Regions from separate parts of the Paenibacillus residui genome, predicted to be linked through region 1. Evidence: riboswitches for the same ligand, from Rfam matches in the RefSeq annotation. Region 1 holds a riboswitch; each other region holds the start of a gene.
The links. A riboswitch is a leader RNA that binds a small molecule or an ion and turns the genes downstream of it on or off. The one in region 1 is predicted to bind cyclic di-AMP.

Region 1 (7,289 bases):
GCCCATGATCGTTACTATCTTGTTCGGGTCCATCCCGAGATGTTGTACGGCATCCTGTTTGGTCGTTTCCGAGATGGCCAGAATCACATCACAAGATTTGATAAACTCGATAACCCGATAATAGAAAGCCTCGAATCCCTCGTTATGCAAATATTGATCTTTGTAAAGGTGTGGGATGATATCATATAACGTTACCGCCAACTTCGTCTTTCCGTACCACTCCCGATTCATCATGGCCTGATTTTTATATTCGAAAGGACTCAGGATATGGAACAGCTCGATTTGATTATGGCGCAGAAATTTCTGCAGTTGACTCTTGAGAGCATCCGGACCGTTGTTGATATCGGGATAAAAGTAAAAAAAGGAGAGGTCCTTGCCGAGGATGGAAACATGCTCGATCAGATTTTTGGAATATCTTCCGATGCCCCGATAATTGGACACCCCCTGAACGAAAGACATATCGAAGGCTATGTTCACTATGTTCACCTCTTCTAAAGATATCGACATTAACTGAACAGTCTGGAAATGATCATCCCGATGGACGCGGGAGAAAAGTTAAGGTGAATATCCGAAGCCGCTTTTCTCGCCAACGCCTCCCGTCTGCTTTTGTTCTCGTAGGCTTCCCGCATCGTTTTGCGCACGTTCGCTATGCTAACGTCCGCCCAGCGATGGTTAAGGTAATAATCGGGCCGCTCCCGCTGCAATTTCTCGTCGACGGGAACGAGATTTTTCTCCGTCTCGATCAGGAAGCTGTTCGATTCGTTCATAAATTCGGTTGCCCCTCCCCAATTTATGGAGATGACGGGTTTCCCCAGGCTCATCATTTCCATCGCCGGCATTCCCCAGCCGCTGGCCCGGTCCATTGAAATATAGACATCCGAGCTTTGATAGAGATTGATTAAATTCTCTTCCGAGAAAGGCGTCGTAATTAGCACGATCTGATTCTTGTAACGGCCCGGCGGAATCAGGGACAGTATTTCTTTAGCCGCAAACCCTCTTTTGTACCCGCTGTGCAGATATACCTTCAAGATCAGGCTTACATCCTCGGCGGGAGAGAATTCTTCACAGAAAGCTTGTATAAGCATTTGATACCCTTTGCGGTAATCGAAGCCGAATACGTACAAAAACACGAATGACCGGATCGGCGGGGAGAAAATTAATTGCTGATACGGTTTCCCTGGATAATATTTCGTTACATCAATAGGGTACGGGACGATTTTGAGCTTCGAGGGGTTGACCCCGCTGCGGGAGAAAGTTTCGTAATTAAAGCGGGAGGGGACCCAGATTTCGTCCATTAAGTTGGCCTCCGCCGCCCAGCCGCTCGGCAGCCGGTCCGTTTCGAACAATGTAACGCCAATCTGGCGGGCTACGTTCGGTACATGAAAATGCTCCCGAAACAGGGGAGGTAATCCGTGGCGGATGAAGACGACTCTGTCTCCAATCTTGGGAGTGGATAACCGCTGCAGCCATTGTTTCGTCTGTTCGCCGATTTCCGCGTGATCCGGCCCTATAGGATGGATTTGCACGGGGATATTCATCGTTTCCAACGTTTTTATGAAATTTCGGGATACGTTGCCGTATCCTCCCATGTCCAGGACGGGCCCCATCCAATACACCCCGGTATACTTCATCGAAGGCTTCCCCCTTTAATCGGCCGATAAAACTGCGGATTAGTAACCAGTATATGGCGCTACGGAAGGGGGGAATTAGGTGTTTGAATCAAAAACAAGGAAAATTGGGTAGATGCTCTTACCATCGATCGGGGATGTCTTCATTCGTCCATACCCCGATTTTCCTCTCCGCATATATTAGATCACACGCTTGCTTGCCGCTCTCTCTTTGAGTTCAGTTCTTCAGTAGAAACCAAAGGATGGATGAATATGGGAATTTTCGGGCATCAGATGGGAGCTCATTTTCTCTATAATAACAAGATGCTACCATACAACAGAATTCCTAAGAACAACTGGTCCGAAAGAACGGTTGAAATTCCGATCGTGATTGATTTTTTGCAGGAGCATGGGCAAGAAGGCTCTATTCTCGAGGTAGGAAACGTGCTCTCCCATTATCCGGATCTGATCGAGCATCTTCCCGGTCTGGCCGGCCGGCATATTATCGATAAATTCGAAAAGTGGCCGGGAGTAATCAACATCGATTTAATGGACGTTCAGACTCGATACGATGTCATCGTATGCGCATCGACCGTAGAGCATATCGGGCAGAAGGCGTATGGAGAGTTCCAATCGGGTGACCGGGAGGCCCCGCTGAAGGCCATTCGCAAAATCTACGATTTGCTGAAGCCCGGAGGCAAGGCGATCATTACCGTTCCGTTCGGGCGTCTAACGGACGTAGGGTGGCTTATTCAATTCAATTCGGAGTATCTCCGGCTCCTGACCGCTAAATATGATATTCCGGATACCGCCGTCTCCTTTTCCTTCATGAGGAAACTGGACACGGACATAAGCTTCGAAGCTCCGAGCCAATTATGGGTTCAATGTGAAGAGCGGGATTTGGCGGACTGCCGGTTCAACCATCCGTTCTTCCTGGCCAACGGGCTCGCCGTTATCCGTTTGAACAAAACCGACGAGCTTCCTGCGCTTGCCGAACTCCCTCCTGCCGAACTGCGCTATGAGACTCCACCGGGGATCGGCAACCTGTATTATTCTTCATTTATTCTGCCTAGGCCTTCCGATAAGGACGGTTGGATCCGAAGCAATCAGCCCGGATTCATTTTCTTTGGCCCGTATATCAAATTGCCCGTCCAGGTATACCGCTTCGAAGTGCGGATAGAAATAGTCGGCGCAGGCCACTTTACGTTGGATATCACGTCCAATGCCGCTAATAAATTGTTGTGGCAAAAACACTTGTTCCTAACGTCTCAGCTGCAGGAAGTCATCTATTTGCATGAGGATGAAAAAGATGTCGAAGTGCGTTTATATAAGCACGATATGAACGCTTGCGCGGTGCGTGTGCCGTCGATTTACTTGGCACCGTTATAGCGGAAGGGGAGATTGATTTGACCAGACCTCATTATTACTTGGGTGACCACACCGTATTAACAAATATAAATCACGGCCCTTATATGTTTCTGGATACACGGGACCCGGTTAACTTAGCCATTCTATTAACGGGCGATTGGGAGAAATGGATTACAGACATTATGTTGACGATCGTCAAACCTGGAATGACCGTGCTCGATATCGGGGCGCATACCGGCTTTTTCTCTATTTTATCAGGGCATTTGGTAGGGCCTACCGGCCAGGTGCATGCGTTCGAGCCGAACCCTTTTCACCATAGAAATCTGTTAAAAAGCATTTCCTTCAACGGGATGTACGGGCGTGTCCATCTGCACCGGGTCGCGCTGTCCAATCAAAGAGGGGAAACCGAATTTCAGACGATAGGGGATGGCGGGACAAGCATCCAATTTTTAGGAATCGAAGCTATCAACGAGCCGACAATGTTCAAAGTCAAGCAAGGATTGCTCACCGACTTCCTTCCCAGCCTTAAAGCGGACGTGATTAAAATCGATGTAGACGGGGCGGAGCCGTTGATTATGGATAGCGTGTTTGAAGTGATCGACCACAATCCTTCCATCATCATTCTTATGGAGTATTTGCCGGTTATATGGCGCGGGGGAGAACCGGGGCCCGTTCTGCAGAAATTTGTCCAGCGCGGCTTCCAGTTCCATATTTTGCGCCATGATGGCCGGGTGGAGCCTACCAATGCGGCGGTATTGGAGGCTCATAGAGACCTTTATCACTTGGATTTGCTGATTGTCCGCTGAAGCTGCGCCTGTATCCAGGAGCAGTGACCACATTTTAAGAGATGGGAACGGAGCAAGCGGCAAGCAAGTGTCATCGTTTTACTTATCAGCTCCCTGCAGTGCACACTTGCATAGCTGGGCCCAAACCATAAATTAAGCCGAAACTAATAAAAATCGTAAGAAGGTATCCTTCTTACGATTTTTTGCGCTTATGGACAGAAGAACGGTCATTTCGCTTTCTCAATGATAAGCCCTATCGAGGTAGTGACATATTGCGCCAACAGCAGTCTTAAGTGCGGATTTGAATGGGGGGGAACATCAATATGGCGGTCTATCGGGCCGGTGCCTACCGAATAATCGACTTCTATGGAATGTCCTTGTGCGCGCAGCGTATGGACCATCCATTCGATGTCCTTAAGGCGGAAGAGGACCGTAGGGCCTTCTTCCAGCGTCTGGTCGTTGGAGGAAAGGTTGAATTCGGTCGTATGAATGGCAACTCCCCCGGGCTTCAGGCAGTTCATTTGGTTCAAGATAAACTGCTTGCCCAGCGCAATCGATCCACAGTGCTCGAAGGAGCAGGAGGACCAGGTAAAATCGAATTGGTTAAATAAATGCGGAGGAATCGCATTCATATTGACCACTTCAAAGGTAACCCGCTGACGAAATAATTCAGGATCGCATAACCCTCTTTCATTCAAATCCTGAATACCTGCGGCATGCATGTTGGATTGCGCCCAGCCCTGTACGGAGGCGGAGGGAGCATCCAGATCGGTGGCCGTGATATAGCAGCCTCTGGAAGCAAATAAGGAGGCGAGCGGCTCTTTGCCGACACCAAATCCCAATCCTCTTCTGCCGGGGCCTAGCATTCCCCGTTCCAACAACCCTTGATAGATATAACAGTATTCCCACAGCTTTCGATGATACTGCAGAGGCTCCTTCAAGGCGAGGCAAGCTTCCTGTAGCCAGACGGACTCGAAGTCCTGTTGTTTGCACACCTGTGAAATCAACATTGAACGGATCGCTCCTTCTGCGAAGAGGATTTGAAAATAGTCCAAATGCAGTGATGTTTCTATGGTATGCGTATCTTCGGAAGGAAGGCACGGCACAGGGCCAGAGCAGCAGAGTCTTTCCATATTTTACTCGTTTAACCGGCTACTAAAATATGCTAGACTTTAACCGCCGAAACTTCAATAAATTTTCTTGAAGTGCGGGGGACGGTATGTGCCGACAATTGGGCTTGCTCGGCACTTGGGGTGAGTCGCTTATATTAGCGTAGGGATACTTCCTTTTCTCCCGAATCCGACAACTAACTCCGCAGGCAGCGAAAAGGAGCTCAGTATGAAACGATTGGTTAAAACAACAGTAATAGCGTTTACATTAAGTGTGTCTTTGGCCAGTTTGTCTTCTCCGGCTTTCGCCGCATCCTATCAGGTTCAGGATAATGATAGTTTATGGACAATCTCCGAGAAGAATCAGTTATCCTTGGAGGCCGTTATCAATGCCAACATGGGAGTGGATATGTATAACCTGCAAAGCGGCCAGACGATTACGCTTCCAGTATCTACGGAGCATTCTTATGCCGTGCAGAAGGGGGATTCCTTCTGGACAATAGCGCAGAAATTAAATATTCCTCTAGACTTGTTAATGGCGGCCAATTCTCAATATGATCCCTATAATTTATATCCGGGGCTTGTGCTGGAATTGCCGGAAGGCTACACGAATTCGAACCACTCGGTAGCTGCCTTAAGTGCGAGTCCGGAGTCTGCTCCGGCGCCTGCGAGCAATGCGCAAACGATAACGACGCCGACGGGCGAAACCTATACTTACAGCAAAGTTATACAGGCTTCCGCTACCGCTTATTCCGCCTCGCATGAAGAGAACGGATGGGGGCCTGTCGATTACTACGGCAATCCTCTGAAACTGGGAACGATAGCCGTAGATCCGGCAGTCATTCCTATGAATTCTACCGTTTATATTACCGGTTATAACAGTCAGGGGCTTCCTGTCGGAGGAATGATCGGCAAGGCAACCGACCAGGGCGGAGCGATTAAGGGCGACCGGATTGACATCTTTATGCCGGGCAGCCGTTCAACTGCAAGCCAATTCGGCATTCAGAACGTAACCGTTTATGTATTGAACTAAAGATACGGCATCCTAATGATTTGCATAAACGATCAGTCTCGTAATAGGCGAGGCTGATTTTTTTTCAATGAACATGGGCGGGATCAAACCAACCTGCGGGCTCAAGCATACTTTGTAATTATCCGGGTGTAAGCCTGCAGGGAGGTGCAAGATGGGGATAGAGCTGATCGGAATCCATTGGGTGTACGTAGGGTTTGTCGTCATGATTATCGGCTGCATGATCATGAGAAGGGATACATCGCTTGTATGTATAGCCGGAATCTTTCTGCTCGGCTGGTTGGCTACATCGTCCTTAAGCCAATCTGTAAGCGGAATCTTCAACAGCTTTATCTATGCGATCACAGAGCTGTTGAATACGATACTGATTATTTCGATTATCGTGTCCATGGGCCGGGTGTTAACGAGAACGGGAATTAATGAAACGATGGTGTCCCCCTTTATCCGACTGATGAGAAGTCCCGGCCTAGCCTATTGGACAGTCGGATTGGTCATGCTGGTTATTTCCTTCTTCTTCTGGCCGTCTCCCGCCGTGGCGCTCATCGGGGCCGTGCTGCTGCCGGCTGCGGTTCGGGTCGGTCTGCCGCCGCTCGGTGTTGCCATCGCAATGAATTTGTTCGGCCACGGCATAGCCTTATCGGGGGACTTCGTCATTCAGGGGGCTCCCAAGCTGACGGCCGACGCTGCGGGTATACCGGTCTCCGAGGTTGTCCAGGCCAGCATTCCGTTAGTTCTGGTCATGGGAACGGTGACGACTGTAGCTGCCTTCTGGCTGATGCGCCGGGAGATGGCAGCCGGGAAGCTTACTCTCGCTACCGGAGCGGTCCGCAAGGGGGAAGCCAGAGCGGAAGGAGGAGAGGACCCCCTGGCCGCTGCCCTGCCGGACAAAGCCAAAAAAATTATGGCCGTCATCATTCCACTGTTATTTGTTGGCGACTTGGCAGCCATGTATTTCTTCAAGCTGCAGGGAGGGGAGGCAACGGCTCTGGTCGGGGGAACCTCAGTGGTCATTCTGATCACCATCACCCTGCTTGCTCATCGCAACCGGGGACTGGAGAGAACGACACAGTATCTGGTGGAAGGCCTGCAGTTCGGCTTCAGGGTATTCGGGCCCGTCATTCCGATCGCCGCTTTCTTCTATCTGGGGGATTCGGCCTTCTTCAATTTATTCGGCAGTGTTCTGCCTGAGGGGTCTCAAGGCATCGTCAATGATTTGGGGCTCGCTCTCGCCAATACGGTTCCGGTTAACAAGGAGGTGGGCGCCGTTACCCTTACGACCGTCGGCGCCATTACCGGATTGGATGGCTCCGGATTTTCGGGAATCTCGTTGGCCGGCTCCATCGCCCAATTATTCGGTACGGCCATCGGCTCCGGGATCGCTACATTGACT
Region 2 (7,289 bases), on a different contig from region 1:
AATGTGGAAGCCCTTATTCTCGAGTGCAACTTGATCAAGCAGTATTATCCCAGGTATAACGTCCTGCTGAAAGACGATAAGTCTTTTCCATATATTAAAATAACCAATGAAGAGCATCCCCGGCTGGAGGTTACCCGCAAGGTCGTTAAGGATAAGGGGAAGTATTTCGGCCCCTATCCGAATGCCTATTCCGCCCAGGAAACGAAGAAGCTGCTGGACCGCCTGTATCCGCTGCGCAAATGCCGGAAGCTTCCCGACCGTGTTTGCCTTTATTATCATATCGGACAATGCGTCGCGCCCTGTGAATATGAGGTGGCGCCCGAGGAATACGAGCGGATGATCCAGGAGATTACCCGTTTCTTAAGCGGGGGGCATAAACAAATCCGCCAGGAGCTTGAACGCAAGATGCTCGAGGCTGCGGAAGAGCTGCAGTTCGAACGGGCCAAGGAGCTGCGCGACCAAATTGCGCATATCGATGCGGTGATGGAGAAGCAAAATATTACCGTCGCCGATCAGGTCGACCGGGATGTCTTCGGCTTCGCGGTGGACAAAGGCTGGATGTGCGTGCAAATATTGTACATGCGCCAAGGGAAAATGATCGAGCGGCATGTTACGGTGTTCCCGTACTATGGGGAGCCCTATGATGATTTCTTGACCTTCGTCACCCAATATTACAGTGAGAATCCGGCTCTGCCCAAGGAAATTCATCTGCCGGCCAACCCTCATCAGACCAATGAGGAGGAGAATGCCGAGGCGACTAACCCCCAGACGGCGGCAGGTTCCGAAGCACAGCTTTCCGCGGCAAATGATGAAGCTGTCCGTGAAGAGTCAGAGGGATCGTTTAGTCCTGCTGAAAGGGCTGAACCGGCGGAGGGTAAGGCTGAAGAAGACGAGGACGCGTTCCACGCAGGCGGAGCAGACAAGGAAGTTATTAAAGAAGCTCTGGAGTCGTGGCTGCATGTGAAGGTTCATTTTCCTCAAAGGGGAGTCAAGAAGCATGCGGTAGATATGGCATCGGATAACGCGCGAGTGGCTCTCGAAGAGAAATTCCGGATGATTGAAAGAGACGAGGAGCGGACGATCAAAGCGGTGGAGAATTTGGGGGAACGGCTCGGAACGGGCACCCTTCACCGGATCGAGGCCTTCGATAACTCGAACATCCAGGGAACCGACCCGGTGTCCGCGATGGTTGTATTCGTGGATGGCAAGCCGGATCGCAAGGAATACCGCAAGTATAAAATCCGCACCGTCCAAGGACCGGATGATTACGAGACGATGCGGGAGGTTATCCGGCGGCGCTACGAAAGAGTGCTGAAAGAAGGGCTGCCGCTCCCGGATATGATTGTCGTCGACGGGGGCAGAGGTCAGATATCGGCGGCCGTGGATGTGCTTGAGAATGAGCTGGGGCTGTTCCTGCCGGTTTGCGGGCTGGTCAAGGACGCCAAGCATAAAACGGCCCAGCTTATGACCGGAGATCCTCCGGAGGTTGTTCCGCTTCCGCGCGACAGTCATGAATTTTATTTGCTCCAGCGCATACAGGATGAGGTTCACCGGTTTGCCATTACCTTCCACCGCGAACAACGGGGCAAATCGATGGTGGCCTCCCAATTGGATGCCATTCCCGGTATTGGCGAGAAGCGGCGGAAGCTGCTGCTGAAGCATTTCGGCTCCCTGAAAAAAATAAGAGAAGCGGCCGTTGAGGATTTTCGCCCGTTAGGCATCGGTGAGAAGCTGGCGGAAACTATTCTTTCATCCCTCCGCGAGGACAAGAAGACCGAGGAGGAGGGCGACTCAGTCGTCTTTGATTAAACGGCTTAATGCATATAAAAAGTGCACCTTTAATGATCCCTGTAAAACAGGGTTTAAGGTGCACTTTTTTTTGAAATATAAGAAAGATAAGTTTCACCTAAACGCGTCTGTCCAAAGGACGGAATAGCCGTTTATCGTTGACCGGCCTTCCGGGATCCGGGAATTCTCTCGGCCGATTCCGGTTATACCGTAGACGCGGGGCCCGATCGTTTACGGAACAGGCTGTGGATCCACATCAATATATATCCGGTTATAGCCGGCATCAGGATATACCCAACCCCGATCAGAATATTCGATGTGCTGGGTGTAGTCGTCATCAGTGACAAAGCCATCAGAATAATATCCATCGTGACATGGGTAAAGATGGCGGTCATCAAGCCGTATTTCAGGAAAATGTATCCAAAGATGATCCCCAGCACGGCCACCTCGAACAACCTTGTGTAGCTAGGATAAATCGTGTAGCCGGTATGGCCCAAGGCCCAAATGATGCTCGGCACCAGGACTGCCAGGAAGCGGAGGCGGAACCACTTCTGAAACAAGGCGATGCCGAAGAGCCGATACATAATTTCTTCGGAGGTTCCCGCCATCCACGCAAGAAGCGGGAATAAGGCGGGCCAATACATGTTGAGCACGGATTGGGTCGGATCGTTGACTGCGAATGAATCGAAGGCTTCGCCGGCAATGAAGAACAGAACCTGCTGTACCCCGAGAATAAACAAACAGAGCAAATATCCTCGGCCCATTCCGTAAAACATATCCTCCCCAAAGTTGGAATCTCGCCATCTTGGCCAAGGATTCCAGCCCTGCGCTCTCCATAATTGGTCACCGGATATGGCTGCAAAATATTGTGCGCCCGCCAGCAGCGCAATAATTAGAAAGGTAAACACAATATAGACTACGTTGAAGATAGCGGCATCCTCCGGAGGAATTTGTGTGCTTGCTCCCGGCCAGCTATTTATCGTGTGAAGGCCGTATAGCCCGGCGAAAATAAGAGCAAAGAGGATTCCCCGCGAGAACCGGACCTTCTTCCGGTTAATAATAACGAGGATCAAGGCCGCAATACTCAAAAGAAACATGCCGCCCAGTCCGATATAAGACATCAGGCCGGCAGACCGCTCCTGCCCGGCAAGCCATTGGCGGAAGCTTTCCGGAACCGAGAAGGAAGGAACGAAGCCTACAACTTCCTCTCCTCTTACGGCCACTCCGAGCTGCAGCCTGGATTCGCCGATGCTCTCCTTGGCACTTTCGTACATGAGCAGGCTGCTTCGGGACCCTTGCATCAGCTGCAAATCCGCCGGATCATATCCGTTCTCGGCCAGGAAGCTTTCGGCCAGCAAGCGCCGGCTTTCTTGAGAGCCTGAGGAGGCAGGGGCCGCTTGCTTCTGATTCCATGCCGTCACCTTGGGTTCATTCAATCCGACAAAAATGATCCAATTCAGACGATTTCTCGAATCGAACATTTGAACTTCCCAATAATCGAGAGGATAATTGTCTCCATACCGGGTGCTGTATTCCTCGGTCAGCTTCGCTTTTTGCAAATAACCGCTCAAGCCTTTGTCCGACTGATAAATAATATTGATCTTGTTAGGGGTGTAGTCCGGTTGTTTGGTGTGGACGAATTGCCGGGCCAGGTCGGCCGCTTGCTCTTCAGTCACCTTCGGCCCGGACAATTCTTCCTCTACGCCGTTAACGCCGGGAAGCAGGTTGATCAGGATGACGCCGAAGTATAACACTATGCCGATAATGGCCAGCCAAATAAGAGGACGGTTTATTCTGTGTGGAACCACGGGCATTCTCCTCCGCAATAATCTTCTTCATTCCAAAGTACCATAGATAACGGCCTGTTTCCAGTGATTACCTCTGCTTGGGCCGTGTCTCTTCACCGTTATCGAAAATACGGAAACCGCTTGATAGCTTCAAGAAACGACTCGTCTTATTCAATGCAAGGCAAGGAAATCGCGTGAAAATAAAATGAAATCTTGCATTGCCTGACCATTTTGCCCGAATACTTCCTTACAGCATGATTTTTTCCTAAAATACAGACTTTGTATACCGACCAAAAGCAGGATATAATCGTTATCAATTAAATAGAAGCCGAATTTCTTTTAGAAAGCGGGGGAACCATTTAACTGGGGTGAATTTTGCTAGTTCCAATGCAAATAGGGTGCCTGCACACCCGAATCCGTCAGCTAACCTCGTAGGCTTGCTGTCAGGATACCATACGCCTAAAGCATTGGTTTTCCAGTGCTTTTTTTGTTTCCAGAGGAGAATGAACGTTGCTGAAACGATTGTTTACGAAAATGCATCCGCCGCAAATTTTGGCTTCCGGATTTATCATCATTATACTGATAGGAACCATCCTGCTGACGACTCCGATGGCGTCGGTTGACGGCCGTTCCGTGCCCTTCGTGGATGCATTGTTCACGGCTACTTCAGCCATGTGTCTGACGGGGCTCGTAGTTGTGGATACGGCGACGACCTATTCCGTCTTCGGCCAGATGGTCATTATGCTGCTTATCCAGATTGGCGGCCTGGGCTTTATGACGATGTCGACGCTTTTTGCCCTGGTGCTCAAAAAAAGAATATCGCTCCGTGAGCGGCTTATTCTTCAAGAGGCGCTCAATCAGAACAGCATGGAAGGAATCGTCCGCCTCATCCGCAAAATCATTATTTACTCGCTGAGTATAGAGTTCGTGGCCTTCGTCCTGCTTACTTTGCGCTGGTCCGTTGATTTTCCGTTCGCGGAAGCTGTCTACTTCGGAATGTTTCATGCCATTTCGTTGTTTAATAATGCCGGCTTCGATTTATTCGGGGGAGTCAGCGGCCGATTCAGCGGGCTCGCGCTGTTTACGAACGACCCGATCGTCAGCATTATAGCTATGGCCCTGATTATTCTGGGCGGAATCGGATTTATCGTGATGTCCGACTTGATGGAATATAAGAAGCGGAAGAGGCTTCTGCTGCATACGAAAGTAGTTCTGTTCACATCGGCGGTTCTTATAGTCGGAGGGGCGGTGGTCATCTTCACCTTCGAATTTACTAATCCGGCTACGCTCGGGCCTCTTAATGGAGGAAGCAAGGTGTTAGCCTCCTTCTTCCACGCGGTTTCCCCGCGCTCGGGTGGAGTGAGCACGCTCGATGTCGGCTCGTTCAGACAGGCCACTCAATTCTTCCTGATTATTCTGATGTTCATCGGGGCTTCGCCCGGTTCGACCGGGGGAGGTATCAAGACAACGACCTTCGCTATCCTGATCGGGGCCATGATAGCGATGGTTCGAGGCAAGGACGACATCGTCATGTTTCGCCATCGGCTGGCCAAGGACCGGATTTATAAAGCCATTACGCTAACATTGTTCGCCCTGGTTATCGTTATCATTTCGGCCATGGTGTTGTCTACTACGGAGAACCATCAATTCTTGATGATCCTGTTCGAAGTTACTTCAGCCTTCGGTACGGTTGGATTGTCTATGGGGTTGACTCCGGAGCTGTCGACGATCGGAAAAATCATCATTTCCTTTCTAATGTTTCTTGGCCGGCTTGGACCTCTAACATTAGCCTATGCACTAAATCCGAAGAAAGAGAAAGAATTGTTCCGGTACCCGGAAGGCAAAATTACGATTGGATAGGAGCTTGAAACCATGGAAGGAAATCAGTATGTGGTAATCGGACTGGGCCGATTCGGATCCAGCTTGGCTAAAGAGCTGGTGAAACTGGGATACGAGGTACTGGGGATCGACAAGTGCGAGGAAATCGTTAATGAAATGAGCGGAGAGCTGACCTATACCGTTGAAGCCGATTCTACGGATGAAGATATGCTCAGGTCGCTGGGCATCCGAAATTTCGATTGTGCGGTCGTGGCGATAGGCGACGATATACAGGCCAGCATTCTGACAGCCATTGTACTGAAGGACCTCGGGATCAAGAAGGTGGTGGCCAAGGCTCTCTCCGATCTGCACGGTAAAGTGCTGGAGCGGATTGGAGTGGACCGGATCATCTTCCCCGAGAGGGATATGGGGGCAAGAGTTGCTCACCAGTTGGTGTCGCCTAATCTGCTCGATTATATCGAGCTCTCTGAGGAATACACGCTCGCGGAACTGTCGGTTCCGGCCAAGATGTCCGGCCAGACGTTAAAGCAGCTTGATCTTAGAGCGACCTATGGCTGCAGTATAGTGGCTATTAACAAGAAGAGCGGAATGGTTATCGCTCCTACCGCCGATGACATCGTAGAATCCAACGATATTATGGTAGTCATCGGCACCAATGAGCAGATTGAGTCATTCGAAAGATCAGCTTATAAATAAATAGCCTTCTTCAAATCATTCGCCGGCCTGCAAGGTTCATCCCCTGCAGGCCGGTTGTTTGTTGGCTCCCGATTATGGAGAGAATGAGCCTAGCAGGCAAATATTTTCGGCGAGAACCGGGCAGCGCTGCAGAACTAACCGTAGCTGCCCGACTATTGGAAATCGCTCCGAGCGGGTCTTTCCCGTGTGAAGAATTCCCTGGCAAGATCGATAAAGGAGCGGATGACGGGATCCTGCGGCGCGTCCGTTGTAAACAGGAGAGAGGTCGTTCTTTTCTTCTCCTCCAGTTCGGGAATCGAACGTACGGTCAGCTCGTTATTCTCCAGCAGCTGCCGGTGCAGATAAGATTTGGGCAGCAGCGTTGCGGCCTGGATTGTAGACAAAAGGCGGATGATCGCTTCGAAAGAGTCAATCTCCATTTTTACATTTGGAAAGACCGCGTAGTGATGGAATAATTCATCCATCAGGACCCGGTACCAAGTTCCTTTGGAAAAAAGAATCATCGGCAGGTCATGAATCTCCCTCATCGTGATCGTCTTCAGATGCAGATAAGGATGGCCTGCGGGCAGCACGAGACAAAGATGGTCATCGAACAAAGGAAGGCAGGTAAGCCCCGGGCTCTCCGTTCGCGATGCGACCAATCCGATATCGACCTTCTGTTCTTTCACCATCGTGACCACTTCGTGAGTTTTTCCGGTTAATGCTTTGATGTCCGTATGCGGAAAGTCCTTAGTATAGAAGGAGATCAGATCCGGAAGGGTAGACTGGAGAGTCGTCAAGCTGGCGCCTACCGTCAGGCTGACCGCTTCATGACCGGACCGGAACTGGTTCAAGGTATGCCGCATCTCTCTTTGCAGCCGCCGCATCTCCACCGCGGTTTCGTAGCAAATTTGGCCTGCCCGGGTCAACTCCAGCCGCTTGCCTTTGCGTTCGAACAGATGGACGCCGAGCTCGGTTTCCAGCTTCATGATTTTACGGGAAAGGGCAGGTTGAGAAATATTCAGCACGGAGGAAGCGCGATTCAAGCTCTTTTGTTCCACGACGACAGCGAAAGCATCGAGATTTTCCACTTCAAACCCTCCTGGATAGTTATATCCTTATGCATGATAGGTATAATCATATATAAATAATAAGCACTTCCATTATAAGCGCTAAAGGCTTACAATGAAAGATGTCACT
Region 3 (7,289 bases), on a different contig from region 1:
GAGAGCAATTCTTTTGCGCCGGCTGGCATTAAGCAATTCCGGTTTACGCTTCTCTTCGGTCGTCATCGATTTGACGATCGCGAGTGTGCGGGCCATTTTTTTATCATCGATCTTGAAATCCTTCATACCCTTCATTTTGTTCATTCCGGGTATCATTTCAAGAAGCTGGTCCAAAGGTCCGAGCTTCTTCATCTGCTCCATCTGCTCCAGAAAATCTTCGAAGGTAAACTCCGCATTGCGGAGCTTCTTCTCCATTTCTTTCGCTTTCTCTTCATCAATGCTGGACCGGGCCTTCTCGATCAGTGTGAGCATATCGCCCATTCCCAAAATCCTCGAGGCCATCCGGTCCGGATGGAAAGGCTCCAGAGCATCGATCTTCTCGCCCAATGCGGCGAATTTGATCGGGCATCCCGTTACCGCTTTAACGGAAATGGCCGCCCCGCCGCGGGTATCCCCGTCAAGCTTGGACAGAACAACGCCGGTCAATTCCAACTGCTTGTGGAAGCTCTCTGCTACATTCACCGCATCCTGGCCGGTCATGGCGTCAACGACCAGCAGAATCTCATGCGGCTGAACCTCCGCCACAATCTGCTTCAGCTCGTCCATTAATTGTTCGTCGATGTGCAGACGTCCGGCCGTATCGATCAGGACGTAGTCGTTGCCGTTCTCCTTGGCATGAGCGAGCGCCGATTTGGCGATCTCCACCGGGCTGACCTGGTCCCCCATCGTAAATACCGGAGCCTTGATCTGGTCTCCCAATACCTGAAGCTGTTTAATGGCGGCGGGACGGTAAATATCACAAGCTACCAACAGCGGACGGTGATTCTGCTTCTGCAGAAGCTTCGCCAGCTTCCCGGTTGTCGTCGTCTTCCCGGCCCCCTGCAGTCCGGCCATCATGATGACGGTCGGCGGCTTATTCGCCTTGGCCAGTTTGCTCTGGGTTCCGCCCATCAGCTCGGTCAGCTCTTTATTGACGATTTCAACAACGACCATTCCGGGCGTAAAGCTCTTGAGCACTTCTTGTCCCACGGCCCGTTCCTTAATTTTGGCGATAAACTCCTTAACGACCTTGAAGTTGACATCGGCCTCCAGAAGCGCCAGCCGTACCTCGCGCAGTGCCTCATTTACATCGTCTTCCGACAGCTTCCCCTTGCCTCTCAGCTTACCGAACACATTCTGAAGCCTGGTAGTTAACCCTTCAAATGCCATTTACGCCACCTCCTGACCTTATACCGCTCGAATCTATGTTTTTAACTACTCTTAATATCCAATATTACATGATCAGTCGACAAGACGCATCTTCTCCAACAAAGGTGCCGCCTTGCTCCGAAGATCGGGGCTCGCCTCGCCCAGAAGGTCTTCCAGACGGTTCAGGCAATCCGTCCGCTGCTCATGCTTCGCCAGAAGCCGCAGCTTCCGCTCGTACTCTTCCAGCATCAGCTCTGCTCGCTTGATATGCTCATATACCGCTTGCCTGCTGATAGAAAATTCGGAAGCAATCTCTCCAAGCGAATAATCGTCGTGGAAATAACAGGACAGAAATGTTCTCTGCTTCTCCGTCAGAAGCTCCGAATAAAAATCAAACAACAGGTTGATCCGGTTTGTCTTCTCCAGCATCGGATGCTCGGGCATGGCTTCCACCCCCGTCAAGGAAAAACACTTTACACACTTTGCTTATTGTAACCGACCCGTTTATTGTTGTCAAGCGAATAACCTTGACAGCCATACCATTCTGCATCCGATACCTGAATCGTCCGCAGCCGTCGATCGTGGCGGCATCCTTCAGCTCAGTTTCCGTGTGGAATTCGGTTTACCGATCCTTCCGGCTGTATTCTTTTGCCAATTTATGATTTAACGGATAAATCCCCCTGGTCATAACAAAATAATAGAATATGAAAAATATCGGAGGGAAGAAACTATGAAACGCCGCCATCTGTATCTAATTGCACTCAGCTTGCTGCTCATCGTTGTTTACGGATGCGGTATCGGCAGGGAAAAAGATAACAGCTCGCAGCCATTCGGACCGGATACGACGGATTCGCTCCTGTCCAAAGTCGAACAGAACTCTGAACGGACACAAGAGCAGGCCGTTCTTCCTAAACTGCCCGCAGCCTCTCCCGTTCCGGAGAAACAGGCAGATCCCGCTCCGCCCGCAACAGAACCGCCGAAGCCTTCAACCGGCGGCAAGGAGAACCGTTCACCGGCTGAACCGAAAGCATCGCCGTCTGTCCGGGAGCAGCCTCCCGTTCCTGCAGCGCAGGCTCCTCAACCGTCTGAGCCGGACAAGCATAAGGAGAAAGCTAAATTAAGCAAGCCCAAGCCTTTGCCCAAGCAGTCCGGTGAAGTCGCGGCCGGGAAAAAAACGACCCGACAATCCTCGGGCACGTCATCTCAACTGACCTTGTCCGAATTAAGGGCTAAATATCCCGATTCCTTTCGGCTCAAGGGCTCTTCCAAAGGAAAGAAGGTCGCTCTGACCTTCGACGACGGACCGGACCAAAGATTCACTCCGCAAGTATTGGATGTTCTAAAGAAGTACAATGTCAAAGCCACCTTCTTTCTGGTCGGCTATCGGGCGGAGGCCAATCCGGCAGTCGTGAAACGAATTGCTAAGGAAGGGCATGTCATAGGAAACCACTCCTACAATCACCCGAATTTTCCCAAGCTGCCGGTCACCGTCTTTGAACAGCAAATCAATCGGACCCAGAACATTCTCAGCCGTCTGATCGGCTATGAACCGAAATATATACGCCCTCCTTACGGAGCGATAAATGAAGAACAGCTTCAATGGGCGATTAAGAATCAATTTCTGATCGTCAATTGGGATGTAGATTCGTTGGATTGGAAAGGGCTTGACGCGAAGCAGGTTTCCGCCAATATTCTTAATCATGCGCATGCGGGAGCTATTATCCTTCAGCATTCCGCAGGAGGCGACGGCCAGAACCTATCGGGAACTATCGAGGCCCTTCCCGGAATTATCGAGAAGCTGCAGGCGGACGGTTATGAGCTTGTTACGATTCCCCAGCTGCTGAACATGTCCAAGAGCAAATAGTGCGGGTTTTCCATCGGTTAACCAATCGTTTGAATGATATGTACAGGAGCTATAGAAACAGCAGCCGGAAGAAGAGGGACTCCGGCTGCTGTTTACTTAATCCAGAATGTAGATTTGCACATTTTGTTTGCCGAATTTCATCGCCTGCTGCCGGGAATCGGGAACGAAAACATCCACCCGGTTTCCTTTGATCGCACCGCCTATATCGGTAGCTGTAGCTACCATTCCTCCTGCCGGAAGCCCGTCATAGGAATAGCCGGTAATAAAGACCTTCGACCCCAGCGGGATGACGGCAGGATCCACTGCAATACTACCGACCTTCAGAGGATTTCCGAAATAATCACGTCCTGCGTAGCCTCCGTTTTCCTCGGCCGATGCCGTATAGGCAGACGCTACCGCAGGAATTGCTTTCTTATATGTTAAGGTTTGCCCGGTCGGAGTAACGATGACGTTTGCTTTCACCGGTACAGCGCGCATCGCCGGAGCCGATTTGCTCTCCTCCTGCTTCGGTTTGTCCGCTTTGGCTTTAGGAGTGGATGCGGCCAAAGGCTGGGCATGGACAGCGGGAGCGGGCGAACTCTGCTGAACGGGCGGAGCTTCCTCCTGAGCCGGCGCTTCGGGTGCTGCAGCCGCTAAAGCATCCCCCTGCGGTTGATCCGCCTGCTGCTCCGCAGGAACAGGCTGCGGCGCTTTAACCCACTGTGCGAACTTCATCTCCCGAGGATCCGTTCCATGGGCTTCGGTTTCGTTCCATTTCAGGGAGGCGGCGGATACGGTCGTAGCCAAACTGATAGCAACGGTGATCACGGCAATGATTCGGAACGGGACTTTGGAAATCAATCGATTCATAGACAAGGTTCTCCTTTAAGTACTGCCGACGAGGTTAGCTGTCGGGTTAGGATTGAGGATACAACCCCGCGTCTGTCGACGCTTCACCCCAAGCGGAAGACGATATAAGCTTTTTCCGCAAAAAACATCCCCCGTACTTATCTTTCATAACCGATAAGTTTTGGCATTAAGGAGGCTACCATACTCGTATTGGAATGAACATCCACAGAATTTGGCAAACGGTAATGTATGCGCTACACATCACGTAATTATGCATACCGTGAAATATTTTCCACATATCTATAAATGTGAATTTTATGGATCTACTGGTATTATTAGGTCTTTTTCCTATTCTCCAATTGTTCCTTGAAAATTTGCAGTTCCTTCATTTCCTCCGGAGTCAAGGCCGCCAGCTTCTGCTCCAGCCGAAGCTTTGCATAATGATATAGCCCGCCGTCCAATTTCGTTTTTTCGCGAATCAATTGGATAAGCTCCGGCGGGATATTTTGCTGCTGCGGTCTCTTCTCCGTGACGTTCCAGTATTGGTAAGAAGACTGCTTCCAATCGAATAAACGGTTCATCAGAAACAGGCTTTCGTTAAACATTTCCGTAATTCCAACAAACGCATAGAAAGTGTCCAGATGGGTTATAGCCTTATCCAAATCGGGTATAAAGGGGTTGGCGAGCTGGGATGCTTGCGGATTCCAACTGGCGAAATAGGTCTTATTGTTCGTTAAATAATCCTCCAGGCTCATTTGAACGACTTGCGAATGCAGCGGATGCTCAGGGACCCTTCTAATATAATAGTACAGGGAAAGCACCTGCTCCACCGGTTCTCTGAGCATGGTGGCATAAATCGCCGGCTTCGGAATATAGGCATGAAGACCGAAAAAAAAATGTCCAAATATACATTTCACCTGCGAATGGGAACCCCTAATCATGTCCGGCAATTGACTTGCAGCCCGGACATAATCATCCCATTGATAATAAAAGGTTAACAGTTCCTCGGCCCTGTACTGGTTTAGCAGAATAGTATACATGGTCGTCCCGGCTGTTTTGGGAATATGCATGTATAGCAAAATTGGCTTTTCCTTCTCTTCCATCCTGTCCTCCTCCCGTTCCAAGCGGCTTGCCGCCTTTATTTCCGATTACATATCGATGCCGGAGAGAACTGTTATATAAAGGACCGTCTCCTCAAAAAATCCAGGATCAGCCGTGCCCCTTCCTCCTTGCTGCATTGTTCGGTATCCACTGTGACATCCGGATTTACCGGCTCCTCATATTCATCCGAGATGCCGGTAAATCGAGGCACCTCCCCCCTCAGCGCCTTGCGGTAAAGCCCTTTAACATCTCTGCGGATGCATTCCTTCAACGAACAGCGGACATAAACTTCAATATAGGGGTCAAGCTCTTGCCGCAAGTAATTTCGCATAGACTGATAAGGAGTGATGAAAGAAGCCAGCACAATCACTCCGTTTCGAGATAGAAGCCGGGCGACGAACGCCGCTCTCTCTATATTTTTCATCCGATCCTCTCTGGAAAAGCCTAAATCCGGAGCCAGATGCCTGCGCACGTCATCTCCATCCAGAACCTCGACCCGGGCACCCGCAGCAATCAATCCGGCTTTTACAAGCCCGCATAGCGTAGTTTTGCCCGCTCCCGATAGTCCGGTAAACCATACGGTCACCCCTGCGGACATCAGATCTCCTCCTTATGGCCTCTTCTATGCTTTACAGCGATTACCGTGCATGAATATGATAGAATATGACAAGACAAGCAAAATGGAAACGGACATCCATGGAGCCCTGTAAAAACCACTTCGAAGCTTATTCCGGGTACTTAGCGGGGAGCCCCGGAATTAAAAAAAGCTCCTAACGGAGCATATCGAGGATGAAACGCAGATCCTAATATTCCTGGCGAAAGGATAAGCGGCTATCACTGTCCTTTGGACAGGCGCGTTCACCAATGAAATACAAGAACAGGTAAAGTATAACTTATACATTTATTTAAAAATAGGACCGTTTCAACGGTCCTTCAAATCATCTTTACCATTTATCGCGCATAACCTCATCGCGCTTCTGCTTGAACTCCTCTTCGGTGATCAGCCCTTCTCTCCGCAATCTCTCCAGCTTCCTCAGCTTTTCTTCAAAATCAACGCCTGCTTCCTCCATACTGCGGTTCAGCGGCCTGTCCGGTCTGACATCCACTTCCCATTCCGCGGCTCCCTGGCTGGAAAACAAATTATAACCGTGGTACCCGGTAATGGCTATCGCAATGACCGTCCATAGCACTCCAAATATTCCCCCCGTAGGCATAACCATCGTAAATCCGATAATCACGAAAACAATTCCGACAATCATGCCAAGTAAAGATGCGGGCCTGCTTGGACGAACCCGGCCTCTGTAGAACATCTCGCCTCCCCCTTTCCGTCTCCCATTACTTGGTTACCTTATTATACGGAACATATAGAATCCGGTTGCAAAGGCGGGCCCTTCATAATCACAGGCCATTTGGCTATTCAATGTTTTCAACAACCTGAAAAACTACAGCTATACTGTAGGTGAAAGATATAGGCTAAAAAAAATCGCCGCCCCTTATTGGGAACGGCGATTTCCAAGTCCATGTTCAAGCTTGGGTTTCTTCCTCTACAGTTTCTTCCGTGATTAAGCCGGCGAATAAGGCATGCACGAACTGTTCGGAATCGAACGGCTCCAGATCGTCCATTTTTTCCCCGAGGCCGACCAGTTTAACCGGAATGTTCATTTCTTGACGAATGGCCACTACAATTCCGCCCTTCGCCGTACCGTCGAGCTTCGTCAGCACAAGGCCCGTCAGGCCGGTCTTATCCCCGAATAATTTCGCTTGGCTAAGCGCATTCTGTCCGGTCGTGGCATCCAGCACCAGCAGCACTTCGTGAGGAGCGTCAGGCACTTCCCGGTTGATGACCCGGTAAATTTTATTCAGTTCTTCCATTAAATTGACTTTGTTCTGCAAGCGGCCCGCCGTGTCGCACAGCAGAATATCGACTCCCCGCGTTTTGGCCGCCTGTACGGCATCGAACATGACTGCCGCCGGGTCCGAGCCGGCTTGCTGCTTAATCACATCGACTCCGACCCGCTGGCCCCACACCTCCAGCTGCTCAATCGCTCCCGCCCGGAACGTATCCCCGGCGGCGAGAAGCACCTTCTTGCCCTGCTGCTTAAAGCGATGTGCCAGCTTGCCGATCGTGGTCGTCTTGCCGACACCGTTCACGCCGACAAACAGGTAGACCGTTAACCCATTGTCAGACACTCTTAGCGAGTTGTTCTCGTCCCCTTTAAGAAGCTTGACCAATTTCTCCGAAAGTATAGGCTTCAGCTCGGCGGCATCTTCAATCTTCTGCTTGCGAACCTCCGCCCGCAGATCGTCA
Region 4 (7,289 bases), on a different contig from region 1:
CGTCCCCTTCCGCCTTGTATAATCGCACGTTCATAGCCCCGTGCAGCCATTCCCCTTCAGAAATTGCCCGTAAATATTCCTCGGGCTGAACGAGCTTGCCGCTTGTTTTCCAATAGATGGCCTCGCAAGGCGCCGTTTCCAGAAGAGCGCACAGAGCGCTCTGAAACAGTTTCAATCTTTCTTTATAGTTCAGTCCTTCCGCGCAGAAATCGGTCAGCAGCAAGGAATAACGGCAGCCTCCGACCACTTGGCGGGCATCCGGCCAATGCCACGATTGCTGCAGTGCAGCTTCATACAAGGCCGCTTCCGGCGGACGCTCAGAGGGTAAGATACAAGTTTGCGCAGGAACGACTCCATCGCGGTATTGGACCATATAGTTGGAATGATAGAATAAGAGAGGTTCGAAATCTTGCCGCGTCCGCTCGCCGGAATGGGCCTCCGATACGACCGGATCCCGATCCCGCGCACCCTTAGGAGCATGTTCGTCGAGCCTGGCTTCCCCGGTATATTTCTGCATCTTTGCGTATAACCGTTCTTGATTCAGAATTGGCTTGTGCCGGTACAGAAGTTCCACCATCCATACAGGAGCGAAGCCGGGGAATTCCTCTTTGGACTTCACGATCGTCTCCTGCTCCTGCTCCTGCTTCACCGGTGCTTCTGCGGGTTCATGAGCTTCCTCCGTCACTTGCTCTTTGCTTTTGCTCCATTTGCGAAATAGATCTAACCAGCCCATTATCATTAAATTCCTCCTGTCTATCCTGATGTTTTTTCTAACGGACCGTCACCCGACATCCGCTTTGCAGCCTTCTTATTCCTGACGGATACCGTTCCGGAGCCTTATCCATCCCATTGGCAAGGCTATAGCCCGCTCCTTGGTCCGGCCCCGGCTTCAGGGATCGTTTCATGCCCCGAAACTACATATAGCACATCCGCTTGCATTTTGCCATTCATCCGTCTCCACCTCTGCTAAATTATTCATAATCAGGGAGCCGTTAAATAATTTTTCATAACTTTTTTCAAACTTACTGTTTCTTTTTTTTGCAGTTTTAGGTAAAGTATTAAATGTTGTTAATTTATCAATTTATAGAAAGAAGGCTGAGTTAAGTACGATGATGAAGAAAAAATGGAACGTGCTGTTGGCAACTACCGTCCTAACAGCGGGAATTTTGTCCGGATGCGGTTCGGATAACAAACCACCGACAACAACCGACCCTTCGCCAAGTCCTACGGCATCCACCGAGCCTTCGGCTTCCCCGACGGCCAGCCAGAAGCCTGCGGCGGACGGGAAAGAGCTGAAGAGCAAGGACGAGAGCGTGCAAATTACTGTTCCTAAGGATTGGAAAGAGAATGACTCGCTAAACGCGCAGGCCATTCTGGGCGCAGCCAACCTTGTGAAAGAAAAGTACGTGATTGCTGTTCCATTCGCTAAATCGGAATTTGCTGACGATACTACGCTTGATGATTTCATGACCGTTGCTAATCAGAACATCGAAATGACCGCGGAAAATACAAAAATCAGTGAAACCAAAGATATTCAAATTGACGGCATCCCCGCAAAACAAGCCGTTATTTCGGCCGAGATTACCGGTATCAAAGTCCGTTATTTGATTACATACCTGGAGAAAGGCAACCGTTTCTATCAATTGGCTGCCTGGACATTGGATGAACGCTATGATGAGTACGAGGAAGAATTTACTAACGTCATTAATTCTTTCCGGGTTCTGAAAGATGATGTTGAAACTACGGCCGGGAACGGTTCGGATTCCAAGACGAGCGGCAAGGATGTCGTACTTACCGATAGTGCAGACTTGACGGAAATTACACTGCCGGGCGGGTGGACGGAAGCTAATGGGCTGAACGACGAAGCCGACCTCCAAGCCCTTAATCTCTCTGCAGGAAACGAGAACTATCTGATGGTTCTTAACGAGCCCAAGACAGATTTCGACGACGGATTTACGCTGCAAGAATACTACGATTTGATTATGTCCATGCAGACAGACGGTTCTCTCATCGGCAACGCCGTCCATTCCGATCCTGTTGAAACAGATATTAACGGTAACAAAGGCATCCAGTTTGAAGTCCGGGGAGAAGTGGATAAAGTCAAGATCGCTTATCTGTTTACACTGGTAGAATCCGAAAACGGCTTCCACCAAGTAATTTTCTGGACGAATGCCAATAAAATGGATGATAACAAGCAAACTTATATCGACGCAACCAACACGTTTAAAGTTAAGAAGTAATTACACTAACCGGTGAGCTTTCGGAATCGATGCGGGAGCATTTATGGCTGCACGATATCCGGCAGTCCGCGGAATTTATCAAGCAATGGCACTTATTAAATCATTAGCAGGAGCGAAGGGGCGTACCAACGCCCCTTCGCTCTTTTTTCCGGGTGGAAGATTAATCCCGGCTCCGAAAACGCGATGAAGGCGCCTGCCTCAGTCCGGAGCACAGAACGCCTTCGTATTCATATCACTGCTATATTAATTATGACTGGGCTACTCTTGCTCTCCTTCTTTGCGGCATGTCGGGGAGCTCATTGACAGAGACCACCTGATCGGTTTTCTTCCTGGGCTTCTCCCAATACTGTTCATTGCCCGGCAAATCATCGAACCAGGCCGCATCGTCAGGGCAATCCAATACCATAAACCGGCCATAATGCCCCTCTCGGGATTGGTGATATTTCAAATACGCTTTGCCGTCCTGAATCGCCAAAATTTCAATTTTGCCGGAAGTATGGCTCATCGAGAGGCGCACACGCTTACCCAATCCGGAAGTGAGAGCTTTGGCTTCTTCCACGATCTCGTAAGCCCGCTTCAAGGGGAGTACAAAATCTTTGTTACCGGCAACCGGACGGTTGATAAAGAAATAATACGGAGTGACGCCCGCCCAGGATAGCTGGTCTAACAATTCTCCCAGAACGACAGGGTCATCGTTAATTCCTCTCAGCACCGGAGTCTGGTTGACAACAATGGCTCCTGCTTCATGAAGCGCCTGAAATGCCCGTTTCGCTTCCGGTGTAATTTCCCGCGGATGATTAATATGAGCCATTACATATATTCGTTGTTCAGGAGTCGAATAAGTCCGAATCGTATCCAGCAATTCCTGGTCTTCGTATATCCGCATTGGGTTAAAAACGGGGATTTTGGAGCCGAGGCGAATAATTTTGACGTGCTTGATTTCCCGAAGCCGTTGGAAAATCATCTTCAGCTTGGAGGTGGCGAGAATCAGACTGTCTCCGCCTGTCAGCAGGACGTTGTTGATTTCGGGATGCCGGGAAATATATTCAATTCCCGGATCTACATCCAGCATCGCCTCTTTGACATCGTTGCGGAATAGCCGTTTGCGGAAGCAATATCGGCAGTAAGCGCCGCAAACCTCCGACACAATCAACAGAGCTGTTGTCTTATACTTGTGCTGGCAGCCGGGAACCACATAATTCGTGTCCTCGTCGGAAGCATCCCAGCGGCCGTATTCGAGAAGCTCTCCTTCATTGGGAATTACCAGCTTCTTAATGGGATCATGGGGATCTTGCCAATTGATTAATCCTAAATAATAGTCGTTAACCCGAAAAACGAACTTCTCCGTTATTTGCTTAAGCTTTTGTCTCTCTTCCTCCGGTATAGCCGTTATCTTGTCGATATCGGTGATATACTTCGGCTGGGCCATTCCAATTCCTCCTTTATTCTGTTCAAGTCGTGTCTCTTCCTATCTTAGTAATGAGCAGGAACCAAGAGCCTATAGGCGGAGGTTCGCTTAGAATCGATTCTTCGGTATCCACGTTCAACACCCCATTCCAATCAGTGTATAAAAGCAAAAATGTCCCGCCCTGACGGAAAGCCCATCTCTGTCAGCGGCGGGACCCTATACACAAAAAGACCCTACAAGGGTCAAAGTGTAAGCAAGTTTGCTCCTATATCAGTCTTGACCCATCCACTGCAGACGAGGTTAGCTGACGGGCTCGGGAAGATGGTTCCCTACATTCGTAAAGCAATGATTCGCCCCAATAACTGGTTCCCCCGCTTTCCGATGTGATAATCGGAAATTAAGCGTAATCAAATTGTATAGCAGAATAAGGAAATTGTCAACCATTAAGCCTTGACAACCATCCTTTACAAAATCGGCCATCCCCTTCCTTTTACTGCTCAACGCCATTATCCCCTCCCCTAACTGATTGATTTTTTGCCCCTCCCTCGCCGTTATCTTCTCCGCTCCTGCATGACTCCGCGATAGCTAGACCCATTTCTATCACGAAATCTCTCATTATTAAATACTCTATTACTATTAGATAAATCTATTAAATTGCTTTATCAAATTTTGAGGACGGTGGTTTGTATGATTCATCCGGATACGGAGCTTCGCTTCGTTAACGAAAAGATAGGGCTCGGCGTATTCGCGACCAAATTTATTCCTAAAGGAACTATTGTTTGGGTATTGGATGACTTAGATATGATTCTGGACGAGGATTACGTCGATTCTCTGGAACCGCTGCGGCGGGATATCGTCTACAAATACGCCTACCAAAATGAAAAAGGAGAATATGTTCTGTGCTGGGACCACGGAAGATACATCAATCACAGCTTTAATCCTAATTGTATAGGAACGGCGTATGAACTGGAATTAGCGGCGAGGGACATCCATCCCGGCGAAGAGTTAACGAGTGATTATGGAATTTTGGGGGATGAGGAGCCCTTTGTATGTGTGCCGGAGGAAGGCACCTCCCGGACTATAGTCATGCCCGACGATTATTTGCATTATTACCGGTTGTGGGATGAGATGGCCGCGGAAGCCTTCAAATATTTTAATCAGGTGGATCAGCCTCTGAAGCATCTCATTCCCCGCAAATTCAGAAAAAAAGTCCATGCCGTCGCCGCAGGCCTGAGACCGTTGGATTCAATCCTGACTACGTTTTAGCCTTATTCGGCCTGGCTGGAATTTGATGAAAGAGGTGAACGATATTGGCAACTAACTTGGTGATAAGCCTGCTCGGAAGCAGCGGAGGGGTAGCCAAAGCATTGCTTGCCTTGTTAAATCATTCCTGTCAACACGCTTCCGCCCCACTCCACTCCCTTCTTCAGAACAGTCAAATCCATTTGATAGATATCCGGCAGAAACCATTGAATCATTACCGGACAAGATATCCGTCCCTGGCTGACAAACTGGCCGTACATTCGTTCGATTTGGCAGACACGGACCGCTTTAAGGAGCATTTGCTCCATACCCGGACCAATCTCGTTATTGATGTCTCCTGGGCCGATACCGTCGGCATGCTGGAATGCTGCAATGAATTCGGCATTTCCTATATCAACTCGGCTCTGGAAAATACTTGGGTGGACGAAACGGAGGCCGTGGAGAGATTCACCCTGCTGGAAAGATATCGCATTGTAGATGAAGCAAGGGATAAGTATACAAATATGAAAGGAATTCTGTGCTCGGGAATGAACCCGGGGGTCGTCCAGTGGATGGCCATAGAGATGATTAACCGTTACCCCGATGAACGTCCGCTCGCTTGTTATATAGTAGAACAGGATACTTCCTTCTATAGAGATCCGTCCGTCATTCAAGCCAACACCGTCTACTCCTCCTGGTCACCTGAATGTTTCCTTGACGAAGCCATATTAAATTACCCGGTGTTTATGAAATGGCGTTCTCCTTTCGTCATTTTTAGAGAAGTGTACGAGCTGGAGTTCAAGGTCACCCTTGGGGACAAAAGCTTCTACGGCTGCCTTATGCCGCATGAAGAGGTTGTCACGTTAGGGAAATTGTATGACATGGAGGTCGGCTTCCTCTATCGGGTCAGCGAATACATGACCGATATCATCCGAACGAATCTGGACAATGTGGACGATTTATGGGACTGGCATCACCGGGTGCTCGATCCCGAGGAAGCGGAATTATTGGGCGAGGACCTGGTCGGGGTGCTGCTAGTATACGAGGATAAAGAACGCTATATGTATAATGTTTTGGACAATCGTTCCATCTTTCGCAAATTCGGAATCAGCGCCACCTATTTTCAGGTCGCTTGCGGACTGTACGCGGCAGCTTCGGCGGCGATGCTGGACAGCCTTTCTTCAGGAGTGCATTATGTAGATGAACTTCTTCTAGCCTCGGCTTCCCGCTACGGCAGTTATGTATCGTATTACATGAAGCATTTTGTTACAGGGGAAAACCATTCCTCGGACGGTTTGTTATCCGACCGGATCAAAGAAATACCGACGGAATAGACAGCAGCCATCCCGGAATGATACGATGGGGAAAATATATGGATACAGGTGGCTTCCATGAATTCAAGAGGTAGAATGGGACTTCTGCTGCTTTCCTTTCTGCTTGTTGCAGCTTCGATTCCCGTGGGTATATCCGAGTCTGACGGCCCTTTAACGATCGGCGATCCTTTGCTGTCATCACGGCAGCCGGATTCCTATCTCCACTCCGTCGTCAGAAGCTTCGAGCCTACAATGGCCGTTCTCATCGCTGTAGTTTTATATCTGATCTTTCTCCGGAAGAAGCTGCTGCCGCTTTTTCGTTTTCGTTATGCAGATTTAATGATCTTCAAACTGCGGCATCGGCAATTTCTGATGCCTATCAAGTTTACGTCCACTTTCGTGGGCTTCCGTATAGATTTGTTCCGGTGAACATTTCTATACAGAGAGGAGCCTGAGGAACATGCGGCAGAACAAGCCACCTGTGGATGAGAACGATCCGAAGCGAATTAACAGAGAGCTGTTAGGGACATTGCTGTTTCTGATTTTCGCCGGTGTCGTCATCACGGTTGCCTACTTTTGGATAGGTTGAGAAAAGCAATTGGCATCGATTCCGCAAATCCTAATCTAGTGAAGCAGGCTAGTGGAGTGTTAAGCGGATTCCGGCCCATAGTTCTTAATTAAGAAACCGTCCGGCAGATACGCTGTCGGACGGTTATTATTGTACATATCCTCGCCGGCATAGCCGGCCTGCTTCCCGCGCTTCCGCCCCGCTTCTCTTCTTAATGATTAGCCTGTAGCTTTGGATAGCGCACGAGCGGAGATGATCTCGCTCATGCTTTCCGCTCCTCGATAGATCCGGGGCACCCGGGCGGTTATCATGGCCAGAACTTGCTGGGGGATGCTCCCGATATGATCGGCCAGGTCGTTCAGTTTGATTTCCCTGTCCCTTTGCTTCCCGATCAGCGTTACCGGTGTACCGACGGGATAATATCGGGGCAGCCGGATGATGATTTGATCCATGCAAATATTTCCGGCAATCGGAGCCGCTTGTCCATCAACAAGCGTATAGAAGCCTTGATACCCTTT

Region 2: it holds a riboswitch for cyclic di-AMP, as region 1 does, so the genes downstream of both, ACFQ03_RS03040 (TrkH family potassium uptake protein) here and ACFQ03_RS14285 (LysM peptidoglycan-binding domain-containing protein) in region 1, are expected to answer to the same signal.
Region 3: it holds a riboswitch for cyclic di-AMP, as region 1 does, so the genes downstream of both, ACFQ03_RS00100 (3D domain-containing protein) here and ACFQ03_RS14285 (LysM peptidoglycan-binding domain-containing protein) in region 1, are expected to answer to the same signal.
Region 4: it holds a riboswitch for cyclic di-AMP, as region 1 does, so the genes downstream of both, ACFQ03_RS07410 (KamA family radical SAM protein) here and ACFQ03_RS14285 (LysM peptidoglycan-binding domain-containing protein) in region 1, are expected to answer to the same signal.

What each region holds. Positions count from the first base shown of each region.
Region 1 is NZ_JBHTIU010000043.1:30,508-37,796, forward strand. Features, by position in the region: gene ACFQ03_RS14260 (glycosyltransferase) at 1-477, opposite strand, end outside; gene ACFQ03_RS14265 (glycosyltransferase family 4 protein) at 507-1,631, opposite strand; gene ACFQ03_RS14270 (SAM-dependent methyltransferase) at 1,881-2,996, shown strand; gene ACFQ03_RS14275 (FkbM family methyltransferase) at 3,014-3,781, shown strand; gene ACFQ03_RS14280 (SAM-dependent methyltransferase) at 3,988-4,770, opposite strand; cyclic di-AMP (ydaO/yuaA leader) riboswitch at 4,928-5,096, shown strand; gene ACFQ03_RS14285 (LysM peptidoglycan-binding domain-containing protein) at 5,099-5,902, shown strand; gene ACFQ03_RS14290 (hypothetical protein) at 6,054-7,289, shown strand, end outside.
Region 2 is NZ_JBHTIU010000008.1:215,304-222,592, forward strand. Features, by position in the region: gene uvrC (excinuclease ABC subunit UvrC) at 1-1,809, shown strand, start outside; gene ACFQ03_RS03035 (CPBP family intramembrane glutamic endopeptidase) at 1,992-3,596, opposite strand; cyclic di-AMP (ydaO/yuaA leader) riboswitch at 3,892-4,027, shown strand; gene ACFQ03_RS03040 (TrkH family potassium uptake protein) at 4,110-5,435, shown strand; gene ACFQ03_RS03045 (potassium channel family protein) at 5,448-6,110, shown strand; gene ACFQ03_RS03050 (LysR family transcriptional regulator) at 6,263-7,180, opposite strand.
Region 3 is NZ_JBHTIU010000001.1:13,266-20,554, forward strand. Features, by position in the region: gene ffh (signal recognition particle protein) at 1-1,209, opposite strand, end outside; gene ACFQ03_RS00090 (putative DNA-binding protein) at 1,282-1,632, opposite strand; gene ACFQ03_RS00095 (polysaccharide deacetylase family protein) at 1,919-3,052, shown strand; gene ACFQ03_RS00100 (3D domain-containing protein) at 3,149-3,901, opposite strand; cyclic di-AMP (ydaO/yuaA leader) riboswitch at 3,910-4,077, opposite strand; gene ACFQ03_RS00105 (hypothetical protein) at 4,216-4,983, opposite strand; gene cysC (adenylyl-sulfate kinase) at 5,055-5,579, opposite strand; gene ACFQ03_RS00115 (SHOCT domain-containing protein) at 5,926-6,291, opposite strand; gene ftsY (signal recognition particle-docking protein FtsY) at 6,506-7,289, opposite strand, start outside.
Region 4 is NZ_JBHTIU010000027.1:65,058-72,346, forward strand. Features, by position in the region: gene ACFQ03_RS07400 (DUF4261 domain-containing protein) at 1-733, opposite strand, end outside; gene ACFQ03_RS07405 (PsbP-related protein) at 1,110-2,240, shown strand; gene ACFQ03_RS07410 (KamA family radical SAM protein) at 2,488-3,669, opposite strand; cyclic di-AMP (ydaO/yuaA leader) riboswitch at 3,923-4,062, opposite strand; gene ACFQ03_RS07415 (SET domain-containing protein) at 4,336-4,914, shown strand; gene ACFQ03_RS07420 (S-adenosylmethionine decarboxylase related protein) at 4,956-6,224, shown strand; gene ACFQ03_RS07425 (hypothetical protein) at 6,282-6,632, shown strand; gene ACFQ03_RS07430 (hypothetical protein) at 6,664-6,792, shown strand; gene alr (alanine racemase) at 6,990-7,289, opposite strand, start outside.